Regions from separate parts of the Streptomyces sp. NPDC047061 genome, predicted to be linked through region 3. Evidence: riboswitches for the same ligand, from Rfam matches in the RefSeq annotation. Region 3 holds a riboswitch; each other region holds the start of a gene.

Region 1 (4,280 bases), on a different contig from region 3:
GCGCCCAGGGTGGCGAGGAGATCGTCCTCGCCACCGAGGCCGAGGGCGCGGACGCCGCACTCGACCGCCTGGCCAAGCTGGTCGCCGAGGGTCTCGAGGAGCTCCCCGAGACCGTCTGAGCGCCCGGCGCCCGCACGTCCGGGGCCGCGCCACTCCCCCAGGGGGCGGCGCGGCCCCGCCGTTTCCCCCTGAGCCCTGGAGCCCGTACCGCGCCACCCGTCATGTGCCGCAATTCCATGACAGGCGCACATGACTTCACAACAGGGCCGCACACGGCTTTACGACGGCCCCGTCCCGGAGTTTGCGAGGCCCCGGCGCCCGGCTTTACCACGGGCGCACGAAAGAAGCGCGACGGCGAATTCCCGGCGCGCGTGAATTAGGGCAGCGAAAACAGACCCCGCCGAATAACATCTCTTTGTATACGGTGCGCGTGTTAATGCCGCAGGCCCGACATGTTTACGGGGTGTTGCGAAGTCCTCACACCGTTCGCCCGTTCGGTGGCGCCGGAGAACCGCAGCCGGTGGGAGACCGTCGAGCGCTCGGTGTGCAGCGCCGTGATCGCCCGGGCGCGCTCGGCGTCGCCGCGCGCCACCGCGTCCACGATGGCGCCGTGCTCCGTCCAGGACTCCACCGGGTTGGCGGGCGTCTCGACGCTGTACATCCAGGCGATCTTGTGCCGCAGCTGGGTGAGCGTCGAGGTCAGGGCGTGGCTGCCGGAGGCCTGCGCAAGGGTCTCGTGGAACCAGCCGCCCAGGGAGCGCAGGTCCTCGCTGTTCCCCCGCCTGGCCCGCTCCTGCCCCAGCCGCACCAGTCCGCGCAGCACCTTGAGGTGGGCCTCGGTGCGGCGCTGGGCGGCCCTGGAGGCGCCGAGCGGTTCCAGGAGCATGCGCATCTCCAGCAGGTCGGCGGCCTCCTGTTCGGTCGGTTCGGCGACGCACGCGCCCGCGTGCCGGCGCGTCACGACGAAGCCCTCGGCCTCCAGGGTGCGCAGGGCCTCACGGACGGGGACGCGCGAGACCCCGTAGCGGCGGGCCAGGAGTTCCTCGGTGAGCCGGCTGCCGCGCTCGTAGACACCCGCGACGATGTCGTCCCGGATCGCCGTGCATACCGAGTGCGCCGGAATACGCATGACCGACCTCCGCCTTAATCCCCGTGAAACGCCTCCAAGTGGCGCCCGTTCCGTGACTCTATTGCAATGAGCCGGAATTTCCGACGGCGGGCCGGAATCCAGGGATATATTTTGGACACCGGGTGCACGAAAACGACGAAAGCCCCGGCACAGGGGCCGGGGCTCCGGAAGATCTCACGGGTTGTCGTCGCCGCCCCTGAAGGGGCGCTGCGCGTGACGCCCCTGAAAGGGGCGCGGGGAACTGCGCGACCAGCCACGACGCACCCGCACCCGGCAAAGCGCGCTCGGTCCGTCGGTCTCGGCGCCGGACCCGCGTCCAGCTCCCTCAGACGTTCACGCCGTGCTTGCGGAGGTAGGCGACCGGGTCGACGTCGGAGCCGTAGTCCGGGGTGGTGCGGGCCTCGAAGTGAAGGTGCGGGCCGGTGGTGTTGCCGGTCGAACCGGAGAGGCCGATCTGCTGGCCGGGGGTGACCTTCTGGCCCACCGAGACGCCGATGGAGGAGAGGTGGCCGTACTGGGTGTACATGCCGTCGGCCATCTTGATGACGATCTCGTTGCCGTACGCCCCGCCCCAGCCGGTGGAGACGACCGTGCCGGTGCCGACGGCGTGCACGACCGTGCCGCCGGCGGCGTGGAAGTCGATGCCCGTGTGGGCGCCGGAGGACCACAGGGAGCCGCCGGTCTTGTAGCCGGTGGAGACGTAGGAGTCGCTGATCGGCGCGACGAAGGTGTTGAGGCGCTTGCGCTCGGCCGCGCGGGCCGCCCGCACCTCGGCCTCGTGCTCCTTCTTGGCCTCGGCGGCGGCCTCCTTGCGGGCGGCCTCCTCGGCGGCCTTGCGGTCGGCGGCGGCCTGCTGCGCCGCGGCCTGGGCGTCGATCTGCTCGACGACCGAGTCGCTGAGCGTGATGACCGGGGTGAGGCCGGTCTGCTCGACGGAGTTCTCGGCGGCGAGCGCCGGGGCGGCGGAGACGGTGCCGATGACACCGGTGGTGGTGAGGGCCGCGATACCGGCGGCCTGCGCGGTGGTGCGCTTCACCCGGCCGGGACGACGGTGCTTCCCGGAGGCGCACATGAACGCCATGTAGAGGCTGGTCCTTTCCTTCCCTCTCGCCTACCGGGTTAGCTGACGGGTTCGGAGCAGGAAGGTCTCCTACGGGCCCCCTCGCGACACGCGCGGGCGCCCGATTCACCCCAGGGACTGCGTGGGTCCCCGGCTCCCCTGGCTCGCGCCATGCGGGGACTCGGCGATGACTGTCCGGTGCCGCGGATGCGGCGCGGTGCCTGACGGACAGCCCGGAAGAACCTACGAGGCCGCTCTCCCCCCGCCCAAACGGAACGCGGTTTTTGTAGCGCATCCCACAGGGCAGACAGGCAACCTCCACCTCAATTCGGACATGCGAGAGCCCTGATGACCCGGCGGTCACCAGGGCTCTTCAGCCGCCTGTTCCCTACTCCGCGGCGACGACCGTGACTTCGCCGATGCCGAGGGCCTCGACGGGCTCCTTGATCTGCGCCGCGTCCCCGACGAGGACGGTCACCAGGCGGTCCACCGGGAAGGCGTTCACGACCGCCGCGGTGGCCTCCACGGTGCCGGTGGCGGCCAGTTGCCGGTACAGCGTGGCCTGGAAGTCGTCGGGCAGGTACTGCTCGACCTGGTCGGCCAGGGTGCCCGCGACGGCCGCCGCCGTCTCGTACTTGAGCGGCGCCACCCCGACGAGGTTCTGCACGGCCACGTCGCGCTCGGCGTCCGTGAGGCCGTCGGCGGCGAGCGTGCGCAGCACCGTCCACAGGTCCGACAGGGCCGGGCCGGTGTTCGGGGTGTCCACGGAGCCGCTGATGGCGAGCATCGAGACACCGGTGCCGTCCGGGGCGGACCGCAGGACCTGCCCGAAGGAGCGGACGCCGTAGGTGTAGCCCTTCTCCTCGCGCAGGACGCGGTCCAGGCGGGAGGTGAGGGTGCCGCCCAGGCAGTAGGTGCCGAGCACCTGGGCGGGCCAGACACGGTCGTGCCGGTCGGAACCGACGCGGCCGATGAGCAACTGGGTCTGGACGGCGCCCGGGCGGTCCACGATGACGACCCGGCCGGTGTCGTCGGCGGTCACGGACGGGACCGGGCGGGGCTGCCCGGTGGCGGCCCGCCAGGCGCCCAGGGTCTCGCCGAGCAGCTCGTCCAGGTCGATGCCGGTCAGGTCGCCGACGACGACCGCGGTGGCCGTGGCCGGGCGCACGTGCCGGTCGTAGAAGGCGCGGACGGCGGCCGCGTCGATCTTCTCGACGGTGTCCTCGGTGCCCTGGCGCGGGCGGGAGATCCGCGCGGTGGCCGGGAAGAGCTCCTTGTAGAGCTGCTTGGCGGCCCGGCGGCTGGGGTTGGCCAGCTCGTGCGGGATCTCGTCGAGGCGGTTGCGGACCAGCCGCTCGACCTCGCTGTCGGCGAAGGCGGGCGCCCTGAGCGCGTCGGACAGCAGCCCGAGGCCCTTGGCGAGCCGGGAGGCCGGGACCTCCAGGCTGATCCGGACGCCGGGGTGGTCGGCGTGCGCGTCGAGGGTGGCGCCGGCCCGCTCCAGCTCGGCGGCGTACTCCTCGGCGGAGTGCTTGTCGGTGCCCTCGGAGAAGGCGCGCGCCATGATGGTGGCGACGCCGTCCAGGCCGGCCGGCTCGGCGTCCAGGGGCGCGTCCAGGAGCACCTCGACGGCGACGACCTGCTGGCCCGGGCGGTGGCAGCGCAGCACGGTCAGGCCGTTGTCCAGGGTGCCGCGCTCCGGGGCGGGGAAGGCCCAGGGCTTGGCCTCGCCCGGCTGTGGCTGGGGGTGGAAGTCCATGGTGGCGAGCTCGGTCACTTGGCCGTCTCCTCGTTCTCGTTGCCGGCCTCTACGGTGGCTTCCTGCTCGGGGTCCTCGCCGCGGCCCGCCTCCTGGGTGTGCTCGGCGGACTCCGCGGACAGCGGCTCGTAGACGAGCACCGCGCGGTTGTCGGGACGCAGCCGGGCCTTGGCCACCTCCTGGACCTCCTCGGCGGTGACCGTCAGGACGCGCTGGACGGCGGTCAGGGCGAGCTGCGGGTCGCCGAACAGGACGGCGAAGCGGCACAGTTCGTCCGCGCGGCCCGCGACGGTGCCCAGCCGGTCCAGCCACTCGCGCTCCAACTGGGCCTG
Region 2 (4,280 bases), on a different contig from region 3:
CGAGAACAAGGTCGAAAGCAAGGCCGAGCGGAAGGCCGAAGGCCCGGCCGGCTTCGAACTGAAGCTGGACTCGGGGGAGTCGTTCACGGCCCGCGCGGTCGTCGTCGCCACCGGCCTGTCCGGGCTCGCCCGCCTGCCCGCCGAGCTCGCCGGGGCGGGCGCGGACGGACCCGCGGGGCCGGTCTCGCACAGCTCCCAGCACCACGACCTGACGCGCTTCTCCGGCAAGGAGCTGATCGTCGTCGGTGCCGGGCAGTCCGCGCTGGAGACGGCGGCCCTCGCCGCCGAGGCGGGCGCCCAGGTACGGGTGGTCTCACGAGGACGCGGCAGGGTCGCCTTCGGCGCGCCGCCCTGGCAGCAGCCGAGGCTGCGTCCCGAGTCGCCGTTCGGCCGGGCCTGGTCCCTGTGGGCGCTCAGCTACTACCCGCACCCCTACCGTTACCTCCCGGCACAGGCTCGCCACTACCTGGTCCGCCGGGTGCTCGGCCCGCTCGGCGCCTGGTGGCTGCGCGACCGCTTCGAGGGCAAGGTCCAGGTCCGCGAGGTCGCCGCCGTGACCGGCGTCGACACCTCGGACGGCGCCCCGGTCCTCACCGTCCGTACCCACGAAGGCGGCACCGAGCGCCTCACCGCCGACCACGTCATAGCCGCCACCGGCTACCACGTGGACATCGCAGCGATGGACTTCCTCGGCCCCGGGCTGTGTACCCGCGTCGCGGTCAGCCGCGGTGCCCCGAGACTCGGCGCCGGATACGTCTCCTCCGTGCCCGGCCTCTACTTCACAGGGCTCCCGGCGGCGGCGTCCTACGGCCCGGTCATGCGGTTCGTGTGCGGCACGGAGTTCGCCTCACCGCGCCTGGCCGGCCACCTGGCGGCGGCCCACGCCTGACACCCCGGGCCGGACCGTCACCCGGCCCCGAGGGCCGACGCGAACCCCGGGCTCGCCGAACGTGCGCGCTCGCCGAACGTGCGCGCCCGCCGGACATGCGTGCCCGCCGGACGCCCGCGCCGGCCGGACATACGCGTCGGCCGCACGCACGTGTCGCCGAAATGCCGCCCCAACAGCTCGCGCCCCGCGTCCAGTTCGGCGGCGTCGCCGTCCCCGTCGAACCAGAGTCCGAGCCGCCGGACAACCTCGGCGCACAGTGCCCCGCCGACCGGGTCCTCGGGGCGTCTTTCGGCCTCGTACCGGCTCTCCGTGTTGTCGTCGATCGCCACATATGGTCCGCGGCCGTCGTCGTCCACCCGCCCGCCCGTCACCGCCGGCACCCCGTCGGATCAGTGCGACCGGCTCAGCGAAAACGTAACGCCCGCCACCGACGACGGCCCCATCACGGAGGCGGCGGGCGCCACTTGAGGCCGAAACGAGCAGTGAGTCCCAGGGGCGTGCTGTCCGTATTCTCTGATCATGGTCGCACCCTCCCCGTACTCACTGATCGCCACCGACCTGGACGGCACGCTGCTGCGCGACGACGACACCCTCTCGGAACGGTCGCTCGCCGCGCTCGCGCGGGCCGGCCGGGCGGGTGCCCGGCATCTCGTGGTGACCGGCCGCCCCGCGCCGAGAGTGCGCCCGCTCCTCGACGACCTGGGCTGCACGGGACTCGCGGTCTGCGGGCAGGGCGCGCAGGTGTACGACGCCGGCGCGGACCGGCTGCTGTGGTCGGTCACCCTGGACCGGGAACTGGCGGAGACCGCGCTCGGCAAGATCGAGGCCGAGGTGGGCCAGGTGTACGCGGCGGTCGACCAGGACGGCGTGGACGGGCTCACGCTCATCGAGCCGGGCTATCTGATGCCCCACCCCACGCTGCCCGCGCTGCGCGTCGCCCGCCGTGACGACCTGTGGTGCGCGCCCATCAGCAAGGTGCTGCTGCGCCACCACACCCTGTCCGACGACGAACTGGCGGCGACCGCCCGCTCGGTGGTCGGTTCGCTGGCGACGGTCACGATGTCGGGGCCGGGGACCGTCGAACTCCAGCCCTGCGGGGTGACCAAGGCGACCGGGCTCGCGCTGGCCGCCGGCCATCTGGGGCTGAGCCCCGGACAGGCCATCGCCTTCGGGGACATGCCCAACGACATCCCGATGTTCGAGTGGGCGGCCCACGGGGTGGCGATGGCCAACGCGCACCCCGAACTCAAGGCGCTGGCCGACGAGATCACCGCGTCGAACGAGGACGACGGCATCGCCGTCGTCCTCGAAAGACTCTTCGACTGACGCGCGGGACGTCGGTCGGGTCAGTACGCGCCGTGGACGTTGTCGATCGAGCCGTACCGCGCGGCGGCGTAGTTGCAGGCGGCGGTGATGTTCGCGACCGGGTCGTAGATGTCGAACGACGTGCCGTCCACGTGGTAGGCCTTGAACGTCGGGTCGATGACCTGGAGCAGGCCCTTGGACGGGATGCCCTTGGCCGCGTTGGAGTCCCAGAGGTTGATGGCCCGCGGGTTGCCGGAGGACTCCCGCATCAGGTTGCGGTAGATGCCGTTGTAGGTGCCCGGGATGCGCTTCTCCCGCATGATCGCGAGCGACTCGCGGATCCAGCCGTCGAGGTTGTTCGGGTACCCGGCGAGGGTGGTCGAGGCCGTCGTGGTGGAGGACCCGGCGGCGGAGGCGGCGGTCGCCCCGATGAGCGGGAGGGCGAGAACGGCGGCGCCGGTACCGGCGACGACGAGCGTGCGGATGATGCGGTTACGGCGGGGAGTGCGGTGCTGGGCGGCAGCAGACATGGCGTTTTCCTCTCCGTCGCCTGCGAGGTGAGCTGTCGGGTTCGGGCCCGGGGAGTGCCCGGCCGCACCGCCCGAAGGTGATGCGACTTAACCCCTAGCCGTTCCGGAGCGACGTCCGTCCGCTGACGTCGGCCGCCCGGTCCGGCGACTTACCTGGATCCCCCGCTCCTGCCGTGCGAATGAACTCGTCGATGGGTTACGACGGGCGGCGGCAGGATTCGGCGTCCGCCCGGCGAGCGGGAACGTATGCGAGGGCACATGTCAGGAACAAGTACCTGATGCGCACAACACACCGATTGACCTTTTACTGAGGTGTATGGGGTACTTGATCCTTTGCGTTTGCCAACCCTCAACTGGCCTGCGGGCGAAGGGGAAGGAGGGGCGTGGCGGGCCTTGCGTCACTCGGGCCCGCGTGACCTACTTCACGAAAGAGCAATAACGGCAAATCGGGCACCAGGGATTCCTGGAATCCACCTTTTTCCTGGTTCGACGGAAAGGCGGCACGCTTCCATTCGCGTGGATTGCCCGACCTGGAGGTGGTGGAATGGGTGCTAATGCAGTGATTTCAATGATTAGTCCGAATTGTCTGATTAGGTACTTCTCTGGCGCGCCCTCCGTCAACCTCGGCGGCTCCCGGTGCGTGTGCGTGTGCGTGCCACTGACCCGCCCGGGGTGGGAAGTTGGGCGCGCGCGTGAAGGAATGTGGCTCGAGGGATGCGGAGGCCGCCGTGCGTGGTCGCGTGAAGGAAGGGTGCGCAGGTGTGCACGAGGCGCCGCCGTTCGGGCGCCGGGTGTCCCCGGCGGGGCCGGCGGGTCGCGGGTGGGGTGCGCCCGGGCAGGTGACTTCGGCCGGGGGAGCCGGGGCCGTTTCCGGGCGCTGCTCAGGTGGAAGGTCTGCCGCCGGTGGGGGACACGGCATGTATCCCGGTTCGGGACAAGCGCCCGCACTTCCTGTTAAGTCAGTGGATGTCAGGTCGTATCGGCTGATCAAAAACATAACGGTCGTGATCCGATAGCGCCCGGGGTGTAACCGTGGGCGCTATCGGTGATCGAAACCCGACCGGATACGCTGACTTGAGTGAGGGCAGCGACCTATCGACAAACCGCGTAATCGCCAGTAGACACCAGCAGACAGGAGACCCCTCGTGACCGTCGTCGGGCCGTTCGGGCTGAGCGTGCGGGACCAGGCTCTGGAAGCCGATGTCCAGGCCGGATTGACGGCTGTCGAGGAAGGCTTGCTAGAAGCCACCAAGAGCGAGGTCCCGTTCATCACGGAGGCCGCGCAGCACCTCGTGCGGGCCGGAGGCAAGCGGTTCCGCCCGCTGCTGGTGATGCTCGCCGCGCAGTTCGGCGACCCCTACGCGCCCGGTGTCGTGCCGTCGGCCGTCGTCGTCGAGCTCACCCACCTGGCCACGCTGTACCACGACGACGTCATGGACGAGGCGGCCGTACGACGCGGTGTCGACAGCGCCAACACCCGCTGGGGCAACTCGCTCGCGGTCCTCACCGGCGACTTCCTCTTCGCCCGCGCCTCCCAGATCCTCGCCGACCTCGGC
Region 3 (4,280 bases):
GCGGCGGTGCGCTGGTACGCGCCGACGGGGCAGGCGAAGGGCTGGCGGCTGTGGATCGAGGGCTGGGCGGTGGCGTTGCGGGAACCCGCGCTGCGGGACGTCACCAAGGGCCTGGACCAGCAGTGGAAGGCGGCGATCGCGGAGGTCATCGCCGAGGGGGTGGCCGCGGGCGAGTTCCGGTGCCCCGACCCGACGGCGGCTGCGCTGCGGCTGACCGCGCTGCTCGACGGGCTCGCCGTCCAGCTGACGTCGTACCCGGGTGCCGTCCCCCGCGCCCGGGCGCAGGAGTGGGTCGACGAGGCCCTGGCGCGCGAACTGGGCCTGTCGGAGGAGAAGCAACCGGAGGAGAAGTAAGCGGCGGAGAAGTAAGGGGCGGCCCGCAAGGAGGCCACCCCTTACCCGCCGGTGCCGCCTCAAGCCACGGAAGCGATCCGCATCTTGATGTCGTCCGGGGAGAGCGCCCCCTTGGCCGTCACGTGGTCGCCGGAGGACTCGCCGCGCAGCCGGCGCCCGATCCAGGGGACCAGGTACTCGCGGGCCCAGTGCACGTCGTCGCGGCGGACCTCCAGGGTGCCGCGGGGCGGCAGCGGCGGCCACGGCTGGTCAGGGTCGGCCGGTACCTCGACGCCGAGCACCTGGCCGGCGCGCAGCGCCACGCGCGTGTGCCCGTCGGCCGAGAGATGCAGGCGGTCGCCGTCCCAGGCCCGGCGGTCCTGCACGGTCTTCAGGGACCACAGGTCCAGGACCGGGCAGCCGTACCGGTCGGCGATGGCCCGGACGTGCCCGTTGTACGTGGCGATCTTGCCGCGCAGATGCTTGAGGACGGGGACGCCCCGGGTGTCGAACCCGGTGGTCACCAGGACTGTGCCGATGGCCTCGGTCAGCTGGGCCACGGCCCGCTCGAACCGCTCGGCCACCTCGTCGGGGTCGGTGCCGGGGCGGATGATGTCGTTGCCGCCCGCGCAGAAGGAGACCAGATCCGGGGCGAGTGCCAGGGCCTGCGGCACCTGGTCCGCCACGATCTGGTCGAGCAGTTTCCCGCGCACGGCAAGGTTGGTGTACTCGAAGTCGCCCTCGGGCCGTCGGTCCGACAGCAGTACCGCGAACCGGTCGGCCCAGCCGACGAACGCCCCGTCGGGGCCGGGGTCGCCGACGCCCTCGGTGAAGCTGTCCCCCACCGCCGCGTACGACCCGATCACTGATGCATTGTCACTCTTCGAATCGTCTCCCACATCGGACCATGATTCACCTTCGACTGTGACCTACGCGACCGTAATAAGGGGTTGACGTTCGGTGAGATAAGACACTTTTAAATACTTTGCCAAGCTTGGAATAAGTCTCTGATCAGCGGCGTTGACGTGTCGATCACCGGACATGGAAACACCGAAGGCCGGACCCGGGGATCGGGGGTCCGGCCTTCGGAGTGTGTGTCGGACCGGTGCGCGCCGGGTCAGCCGACGGCGAGGCCCTTCGAGCGGAGGTAGGCGACCGGGTCCACGTCCGAGCCGTAGTCGGGGGTGGTGCGGATCTCGAAGTGGAGGTGCGGGCCGGTGACGTTGCCGGTCGCGCCGGAGAGGCCGATCTGCTGACCCGCGGTCACGGTCTGGCCGACCGAGACGGAGAGGGCGGAGAGGTGGCCGTACTGCGCGTAGTAGCCGTCGGCGAGCCGGACGACGACCTGGTTGCCGTAGGAGCCGCCCCAGCCTGCCGTGACGACCGTGCCCGTGCCGACGGCCTTGACCGGGGTGCCGGTCGGGACGACGAAGTCGACGCCCGTGTGGTACCCGCTGGACCACATGCCGCCGGCGACGTGGTAGCCGGTGCCGACGGTGGCACCGGTGACCGGAAGGGCGAAGCCGGAGGCACTCGTCACCGAGCCGTCCGACGCGGAGGCCGAGGAAGCCGAGGATGAGGTGGACGACGGCGAGGTGGACGACGGCGAGTTCGAGGGCGCCTCGGAACGGGAGCCGGAGTCCGCGGTGTCCGTCGTCGCGGCGTGCCGGCCGCCGAGCGCGAGCTCGAGGCCCGGGTGGATCAGCGAGGGGTTGTCGCCGACGGCCTCCCGGTTGTCGGCGTAGAGCCGGTGCCAGCCGCCGCGGACGTCGTGCTCGCGGGCGATCTTCGCGAGACAGTCGCCGGGCACCACGGTGTAGACGCGGTGCGCGGAATGCGCGGCGGAATTCTTCGCGGCCGTCTTCTTCACCGCGGTCTTCTCGACCGTGGGAAGCGACTGCGTGGCCTTTTCGGAAACGGACTGCGAGGTGGCCGCGTGGGCGCCGGTGGCCCCCATGAGCGGCAGCGCCAGGGCGGCGCCACCGGTTCCGGCGACGGCCATCGAGCGGGTGAGACGCTGGGACTTGGGGCGGCGGTGCTTACCCTTCGCGGGCATGGCGCATTCCTCTCCGGCGCCTGCGAGGTGAGCTGTCGGGTTCGGGCTGGAGCTGCCCGGCCACGCGGGAAGACGTGACTGCACCCCTGGCCGTCCCGGGAACCGGAACAGGCGGTCGTACCTGGTGGGTCCCCCGCTCCTGCCGGGCACGGGTGAGTGTGTGGGGACTCCGGGCGGCGGCAGGATTCGGCGTTCCGACCGGATGTGTGGCGAACGTAAGCGAGTGAGACGGACGCGGACAAGCGGCCGGTTCCGCCTGTCCGGGTTTCACTTGATCCGTTACCGGAAATCCCCGTCACCCTCCGTGAATTCCGGTCCTTTCGGTTTTCCAACCTTCTTGGAAAGCACCGCAATTACGTGAACATGACGCGCGACGGACGGTCACGAATATGACGCTCCTCACGCACGTCACACCACGTCCCCTTATTCCAGAGCGAGTTGTAATGAAGGCGCCAATTCGGACAGATGGGTTAGATGTGTCAGATCCGGCGGAGCCGGATGACCGACGCATCCAGGTCGCCCTTCAGCCCGGCGTGCAGCCCGTGATGCAACAGAACGGCACCTCGGTACACTTCGCCCGTTTCGCGGCATTCGTACGATTCCGTGGGATCGAGGCCCTGCAGTCGCAGCGCCGGCGCCGGCTCGCCGTAGCTCTGGGCCTGCAGCCAGGCGAGGACGACGGTCTCGTCGCCGAGCGTGTACTGCACCGCGCTGAGCCCGCCGGCCGGCGGCCGCAGCCGGAACTGGTCGCCGCGCTGCACGAGGGGCCGGATCTCCTTGTAGAGCTCCACCCAGCGCCCGGCCTCGGCGAGCTCCTCCTCGGTCCACTGCGAGAGGTCGCCGCCGACCCCGAGCGCCCCCGCCATCGAGCTGACGAAGCGGAAACGCAGACTGCTGACCCGGCCGTTGAGCTGGTGGTTCGGGCTGTCGGTGACCCAGGCGGACATCACCCGGGCGGGGTGGATCTGGCTGAAGCCGTGCTGGATGGCGAGCCGGTCCAGTGGGTCGGTGTTGTCGGAGGTCCACACCTCGTCGGTGCGGCTCATGATGCCGAGGTCGATCCGCCCGCCACCGCCGGAGCAGGACTCGATGGCGACGTCGGGGTGGGCCGCGCGGATCCGGTCGAGGAGGGCGTACAGCCCGCGGACGTGGTCGACCCACAGGCGCTGCGGGTAGGGCTCGCCGGGCCAGCCCGCGTCGGTGAAGCAGCGGTTGAAGTCCCATTTGACGTAGTCGATCGGGGCGCTGGACAGCAGCGTGTCGAGCTGCTCCCAGAGGTACTCCCGGACGTCCTCGCGGGCCAGGTTGAGGACGAGCTGGTTGCGCAGTTCTGTCCGCTTTCGCCCTTCCTGGTACTGCACCCAGTCGGGGTGCGCGCGGTACAGGTCGCTGTCCGGGTTCACCATCTCCGGCTCGACCCAGATGCCGAACTGCATGCCGAGGGCGTGCACGTAGTCGGCGAGCGGCTTGAGGCCCTTGGGGAAGCGGTCGAGGTTGGGTGTCCAGTCGCCGAGGCCGGCACGGTCGCTGGTGCGCTTGCCGAACCAGCCGTCGTCCACCACGAACAGCTCGATGCCGATCGCGGCCGCCCGCCGGGCGAGGGTGGCCTGCTGCTCCTCGGAGATGTCGAAGGTCGTGGCCTCCCAGGAGTTGAACAGCACGGGCCGGTCCCGGTCGGCGTCCGGGATGATGTACGCCCGCTGGTAGGCGTGCCAGGCACGGCTCGCCCCGCCGAAGCCGCCGTCGGTCCACAGGCCCGCGAAGACCGGACTGGTGTACGACTCGCCCTCGGCCAGCATCAGCAGGCCCGAGTCGTCGTAGCCGGCGCCGCCGGTGATCTGCACCCGCGCGTCCGGGAGTTGGGCGACGGCGATCCGCCAGGAGCCGGACC
Region 4 (4,280 bases), on a different contig from region 3:
CGTACGCGAGCCGCCGCTCCTCCTCCAGTTCCTTGGTCTGGCCGAGGGCACGCATGTGCGGGAAGACGCCGTCCTCCATGCCGGTCAGGAACACCACCGGGAACTCGAGACCCTTGGCGGTGTGCAGGGTCATCAGGGTGATGACGCCGTCGCCGTTCTCGTCCTCGTCGGGGATCTGGTCGGAGTCGGCGACCAGGGCCACCCGCTCCAGGAAGGCGGCGAGCCCGGGCTGCTCCTCGCCCTCGCCGGTCTCCTGCTCGAACTCCAGCGCCACGGAGGCGAGTTCCTGGAGGTTCTCGATGCGGGTCTCGTCCTGCGGGTCCGTCGAGTTCTGCAACTCGGCCAGGTATCCGGTGCGTTCGTAGATCGCCTCCAGGACGGTGGCGGGTCCGGCGCCGGACTCCACGACCGTACGGAGGTCCTCCATCAGCGTGTTGAACCGCTTGACCGCGTTCGTCGACCGGGCGGCCATGCCGTACGCCTCGTCGACGCGCTTGAGCGCCTGCGGGAAGCTGATCTTCTCGCGCTGGGCGAGGGCGTCGATCATCGCCTCCGCGCGGTCGCCGATACCGCGCTTGGGAACGTTGAGGATCCGCCGGAGCGGGACGGAGTCCTCCGGGTTGGCCAGCACCCGCAGGTAGGCCAGGACGTCCCGGACCTCCTTGCGCTCGTAGAAGCGGACGCCGCCGACGACCTTGTAGGGCAGGCCGACGCGGATGAAGATCTCCTCGAAGACACGGGACTGCGCGTTGGTGCGGTAGAAGACGGCGACGTCGCCGGCCTTCGCCTCGCCCGCGTCGGTCAGACGGTCTATCTCCTCGGCGACGAACTGGGCCTCGTCGTGCTCGGTGTCGGCGACGTAGCCGGTGATCTGCGCGCCCGCGCCCGCGTTGGTCCACAGGTTCTTCGGGCGGCGGGACTCGTTGCGCTCGATGACCGCGTTGGCGGCGCTCAGGATCGTCTGCGTGGAGCGGTAGTTCTGTTCGAGGAGGATCGTCGTCGCGTTCGGGTAGTCCTCCTCGAACTGGAGGATGTTGCGGATCGTCGCACCCCGGAAGGCGTAGATCGACTGGTCGGCGTCACCGACGACGCAGAGTTCGGCGGGGGGCAGGTCGTGCCCGCCGGGCGGGGTGTCGGCGCCGTCGGCTCGCGTGCCCGTGCCGGTGCCGACGAGCTCGCGCACCAGGGCGTACTGGGCGTGGTTGGTGTCCTGGTACTCGTCGACCAGGACGTGCCGGAAGCGGCGGCGGTAGTGCTCGGCGACGTCCGGGAAGGCGCGCAGCAGGTTGACCGTCGTCATGATCAGGTCGTCGAAGTCGAGGGCGTTCGCCTCGCGCAGCCGCGACTGGTACATGGCGTAGGCCTGGGCGAGGGTCTTCTCGAATCCGTCGGTGGCCTGGGCGGCGAAGTCCTCCTCGTCGATCAGCTCGTTCTTCAGGTTGCTGATCTTGGCGCTGAAGGACTTGGGCGGGTAGCGCTTGGGGTCCAGGTCCAGGTCCCGGCAGACCAGGGCCATCAGGCGCTTGGAGTCGGCCGCGTCGTAGATCGAGAAGGAGGAGGTGAAGCCGAGCTTCTTGCTCTCCCTCCGGAGGATCCGGACACAGGCGCTGTGGAAGGTCATCACCCACATCGCGTGGGCGCGCGGGCCGACGAGGTGCTCGACCCGCTCCTTCATCTCGCCCGCGGCCTTGTTGGTGAAGGTGATCGCGAGGATCTGGCCCGGGTGCACCTGGCGCGCGCCGAGCAGGTGGGCGATGCGGTGGGTGAGTACCCGGGTCTTGCCGGAACCGGCGCCGGCCACGATGAGCAGCGGCGAGCCGGCGTGCACGACGGCCGCCCGCTGGTTCTCGTTCAGCCCGTCCAGGAGCGCGGCCGGGTCCAGGGCCGGGCGGGCGGCGCCGTCGCGGTAGTAGGCGTCCCGGTCCGGGGGCACGTCGAACTTCCCGCCGAACAGATCGTCCGGAATCGACTCCGGAGCGTGCTCGTCCTCGGGCGGCGGCGGAGGTTCCTCGTCATGGCCGCGGGGGGCCTGGAGGCTCGCCAGGAAGCTGTCGTCAAAGAGGCTGCTCATCGCTCTCCGAGTCTAGGGCGCCCCACCGACAACCGGCCGCCGCCCCGGAAACTCGCCCGGGTGACCGAACAGATCCGCTCCGTCACGGCAGGCCGACGCACTCCACGGTGTCGCGGGCACCGACGGCGAACCACCACCCCCTTCCCCGACAAGTCGCCCATACCACCCCAGACAACCTTGCCTGAACCGGCCTCAACAACAAGGTCACGAAAATGTATCGGGCATATCGCACATCAAACTTCACAGAGGCCACACGAGTTGGTTAGCGTGCCAGGCAGGCCGTACGACCTCCACCGGCGAACATCGCCGGGCCGCACGGCCTCCGCCGAGTCCGGGGCGCCGCCGCGCATCCGGAGCCGGGGACCCACACCGATCCCGGGGTGAATCGGTCCCGACTCCCCTCCGGGGAGCGGACCGTAGGGCAACCCTTCCGAACCACCCGCCCGAACCCGACAGCTAACTCGGTAGGCGGAACATGGAAGGAGTCGCCTCCGTTGGCGTCGCACCGCAAGTCCCGGCCGTCAGGAATACGCGCGGCGGGCATACGCACCCCCGCGCTGGCCACCGCAGCCCTCACCTCCGTGGCCCTGCTCTCCCAGACGGCCGAGGCCGCACCCCCCGAGGACGGCAAGCCGAGCCTGGAGGAGGTCGAGAAGAAGGTCGACTCGCTCTACCGGCAGGCGGAGTCGGCGACCGAGAAGTACAACGCGGCCAAGGAACGGACCGGCAAACAGCGCAAGCAGGTCGACACCCTGCTCGACGACGTCGCCGAGCGCACGGACCGGCTGAACAAGGCGCGTGAGGAGCTGGGTTCGTTCGCCGCGGCCCAGTACCGGACCGGGACGAGCGTTTCCGACACGGCGACCTTCCTGCTCGCGGACAGTCCCCAGGACTACTTCGAGCAGGACCAGTTGATGAGCCGCCTGACCTCGCGTCAGAAGGACGCGGTCGACGACTACGTCACCCAGCAGTCCGCGACCATGAAGAAGCGCCAGGAGGCCGCCAAGAGCCTCGAGACGCTCACCGAGACGCAGGACGACCTCAAGACCGCCAAGACCACCGTCCAGACCAAGCTGGCCTCGGCGCGGGAGCTGCTGTCGCAGCTGACGGCCGCGGAGAAGGCCCGGCTGGCGGCGCTCGAGAAGCGGCAGGAGGAAGCGGCGGCCCGCAAGGCGGCGGAACTGGCGAAGCAGCAGGCCGCGGCCGCCGACCAGGGGACCTCGTCGTCCTCGACGTCGAGCGGCTCGTCCTCCGGCTCGTCCTCCGGCTCCTCCACCTACGCCACGAAGGCCGCCAAGGCGATCGCCTTCGCCCGCGCACAGATCGGCAAGCCGTACGTGTGGGGCGCCACCGGTCCCGGCTCCTACGACTGCTCCGGGCTCTCCCAGGCCGCCTGGAAGGCCGCGGGCGTCTCCCTGCCGCGCACCACCTACGACCAGGTGAACGCCGGCACCACCGTCTCCCTCGCCGACGCCCGACCCGGCGACCTGGTCTTCTTCTACGACGACGTCAGCCACGTCGGCATCTACATCGGGGACGGCATGATGATCCACGCCCCCAAGCCCGGCGCTTACGTCCGGGAGGAGTCGATCTACTACGGCGGCGAGTCGATCATCCACAGCGTGGTACGCCCGGCCTGACCCGATGGGGCGCCCACCACACCTCGGGCGCCCCCTGGCACTCCCCCGCACCTGATCGCACCTCGACGCGATCCGAGCACCGCCTCGCGCATCCGCCTCGCGCGCCCCCGGCCGCTTCCACGCATCCGCTCGCACCCCGTTCCCGCCGCCCCTTCCCGCCGCCCCTTCCGGCGCCGCTTCCCGCCGCCGCGGGGTTTTCGGGCCGCACGCGCGCGTGGCCCGTTCGTGCCGTGGCCGGCCCTCCCTAGCATCAGCGGCATGTCCGGTATTTCCCCCTCCCCGCCTGGTCGGCGTGGCGTCCGGCCGCGGCCGGGGCCGCTGTGATGGCCACCGGCATCATGTCGGTGGGGCTGCACCTGGCGGGGGCGGAGACCGTGTCCCGGGTGGCGCTGGTGCTTGCCTGCGTGATGTGGGCGGCGCTGGCCGCGGACTTCGTCGTACGGCTGGCGCTCGATCGCCGGCACTGGGCGGCGGAGGCGCGGACGCCTGGCGCGCTCACCGCCGTGGCGGCGACGACGGTGCTGGGACGGAGTTCTCGGCGCTCGGGTGGCAGCCCCTCGCCGAGGCCC

What was found. A riboswitch is a leader RNA that binds a small molecule or an ion and turns the genes downstream of it on or off. The one in region 3 is predicted to bind cyclic di-AMP.
Positions count from the first base shown of each region.
Region 1: it holds a riboswitch for cyclic di-AMP, as region 3 does, so the genes downstream of both, ABZ887_RS44245 (M23 family metallopeptidase) here and ABZ887_RS19260 (LysM peptidoglycan-binding domain-containing M23 family metallopeptidase) in region 3, are expected to answer to the same signal.
Region 2: it holds a riboswitch for cyclic di-AMP, as region 3 does, so the genes downstream of both, ABZ887_RS04390 (transglycosylase SLT domain-containing protein) here and ABZ887_RS19260 (LysM peptidoglycan-binding domain-containing M23 family metallopeptidase) in region 3, are expected to answer to the same signal.
Region 4: it holds a riboswitch for cyclic di-AMP, as region 3 does, so the genes downstream of both, ABZ887_RS05475 (NlpC/P60 family protein) here and ABZ887_RS19260 (LysM peptidoglycan-binding domain-containing M23 family metallopeptidase) in region 3, are expected to answer to the same signal.

Region 1 is NZ_JBEYVI010000051.1:54,610-58,889, reverse strand. Features, by position in the region: gene ABZ887_RS44255 (HPr family phosphocarrier protein) at 1-119, shown strand, start outside; gene ABZ887_RS44250 (GntR family transcriptional regulator) at 434-1,129, opposite strand; gene ABZ887_RS44245 (M23 family metallopeptidase) at 1,455-2,210, opposite strand; cyclic di-AMP (ydaO/yuaA leader) riboswitch at 2,223-2,386, opposite strand; gene ABZ887_RS44240 (pitrilysin family protein) at 2,578-3,966, opposite strand; gene ABZ887_RS44235 (pitrilysin family protein) at 3,963-4,280, opposite strand, start outside.
Region 2 is NZ_JBEYVI010000002.1:215,985-220,264, forward strand. Features, by position in the region: gene ABZ887_RS04375 (FAD-dependent oxidoreductase) at 1-889, shown strand, start outside; gene ABZ887_RS04380 (hypothetical protein) at 907-1,260, opposite strand; gene ABZ887_RS04385 (HAD family hydrolase) at 1,409-2,215, shown strand; gene ABZ887_RS04390 (transglycosylase SLT domain-containing protein) at 2,236-2,724, opposite strand; cyclic di-AMP (ydaO/yuaA leader) riboswitch at 2,729-2,925, opposite strand; gene ABZ887_RS04395 (polyprenyl synthetase family protein) at 3,870-4,280, shown strand, end outside.
Region 3 is NZ_JBEYVI010000012.1:62,305-66,584, reverse strand. Features, by position in the region: gene ABZ887_RS19270 (TetR family transcriptional regulator C-terminal domain-containing protein) at 1-354, shown strand, start outside; gene ABZ887_RS19265 (SGNH/GDSL hydrolase family protein) at 414-1,199, opposite strand; gene ABZ887_RS19260 (LysM peptidoglycan-binding domain-containing M23 family metallopeptidase) at 1,451-2,389, opposite strand; cyclic di-AMP (ydaO/yuaA leader) riboswitch at 2,394-2,554, opposite strand; gene ABZ887_RS19255 (alpha-galactosidase) at 2,869-4,280, opposite strand, start outside.
Region 4 is NZ_JBEYVI010000002.1:432,073-436,352, reverse strand. Features, by position in the region: gene pcrA (DNA helicase PcrA) at 1-2,071, opposite strand, end outside; cyclic di-AMP (ydaO/yuaA leader) riboswitch at 2,385-2,557, shown strand; gene ABZ887_RS05475 (NlpC/P60 family protein) at 2,566-3,711, shown strand; partial or broken gene ABZ887_RS05470 (tellurite resistance/C4-dicarboxylate transporter family protein) at 3,993-4,280, shown strand, end outside.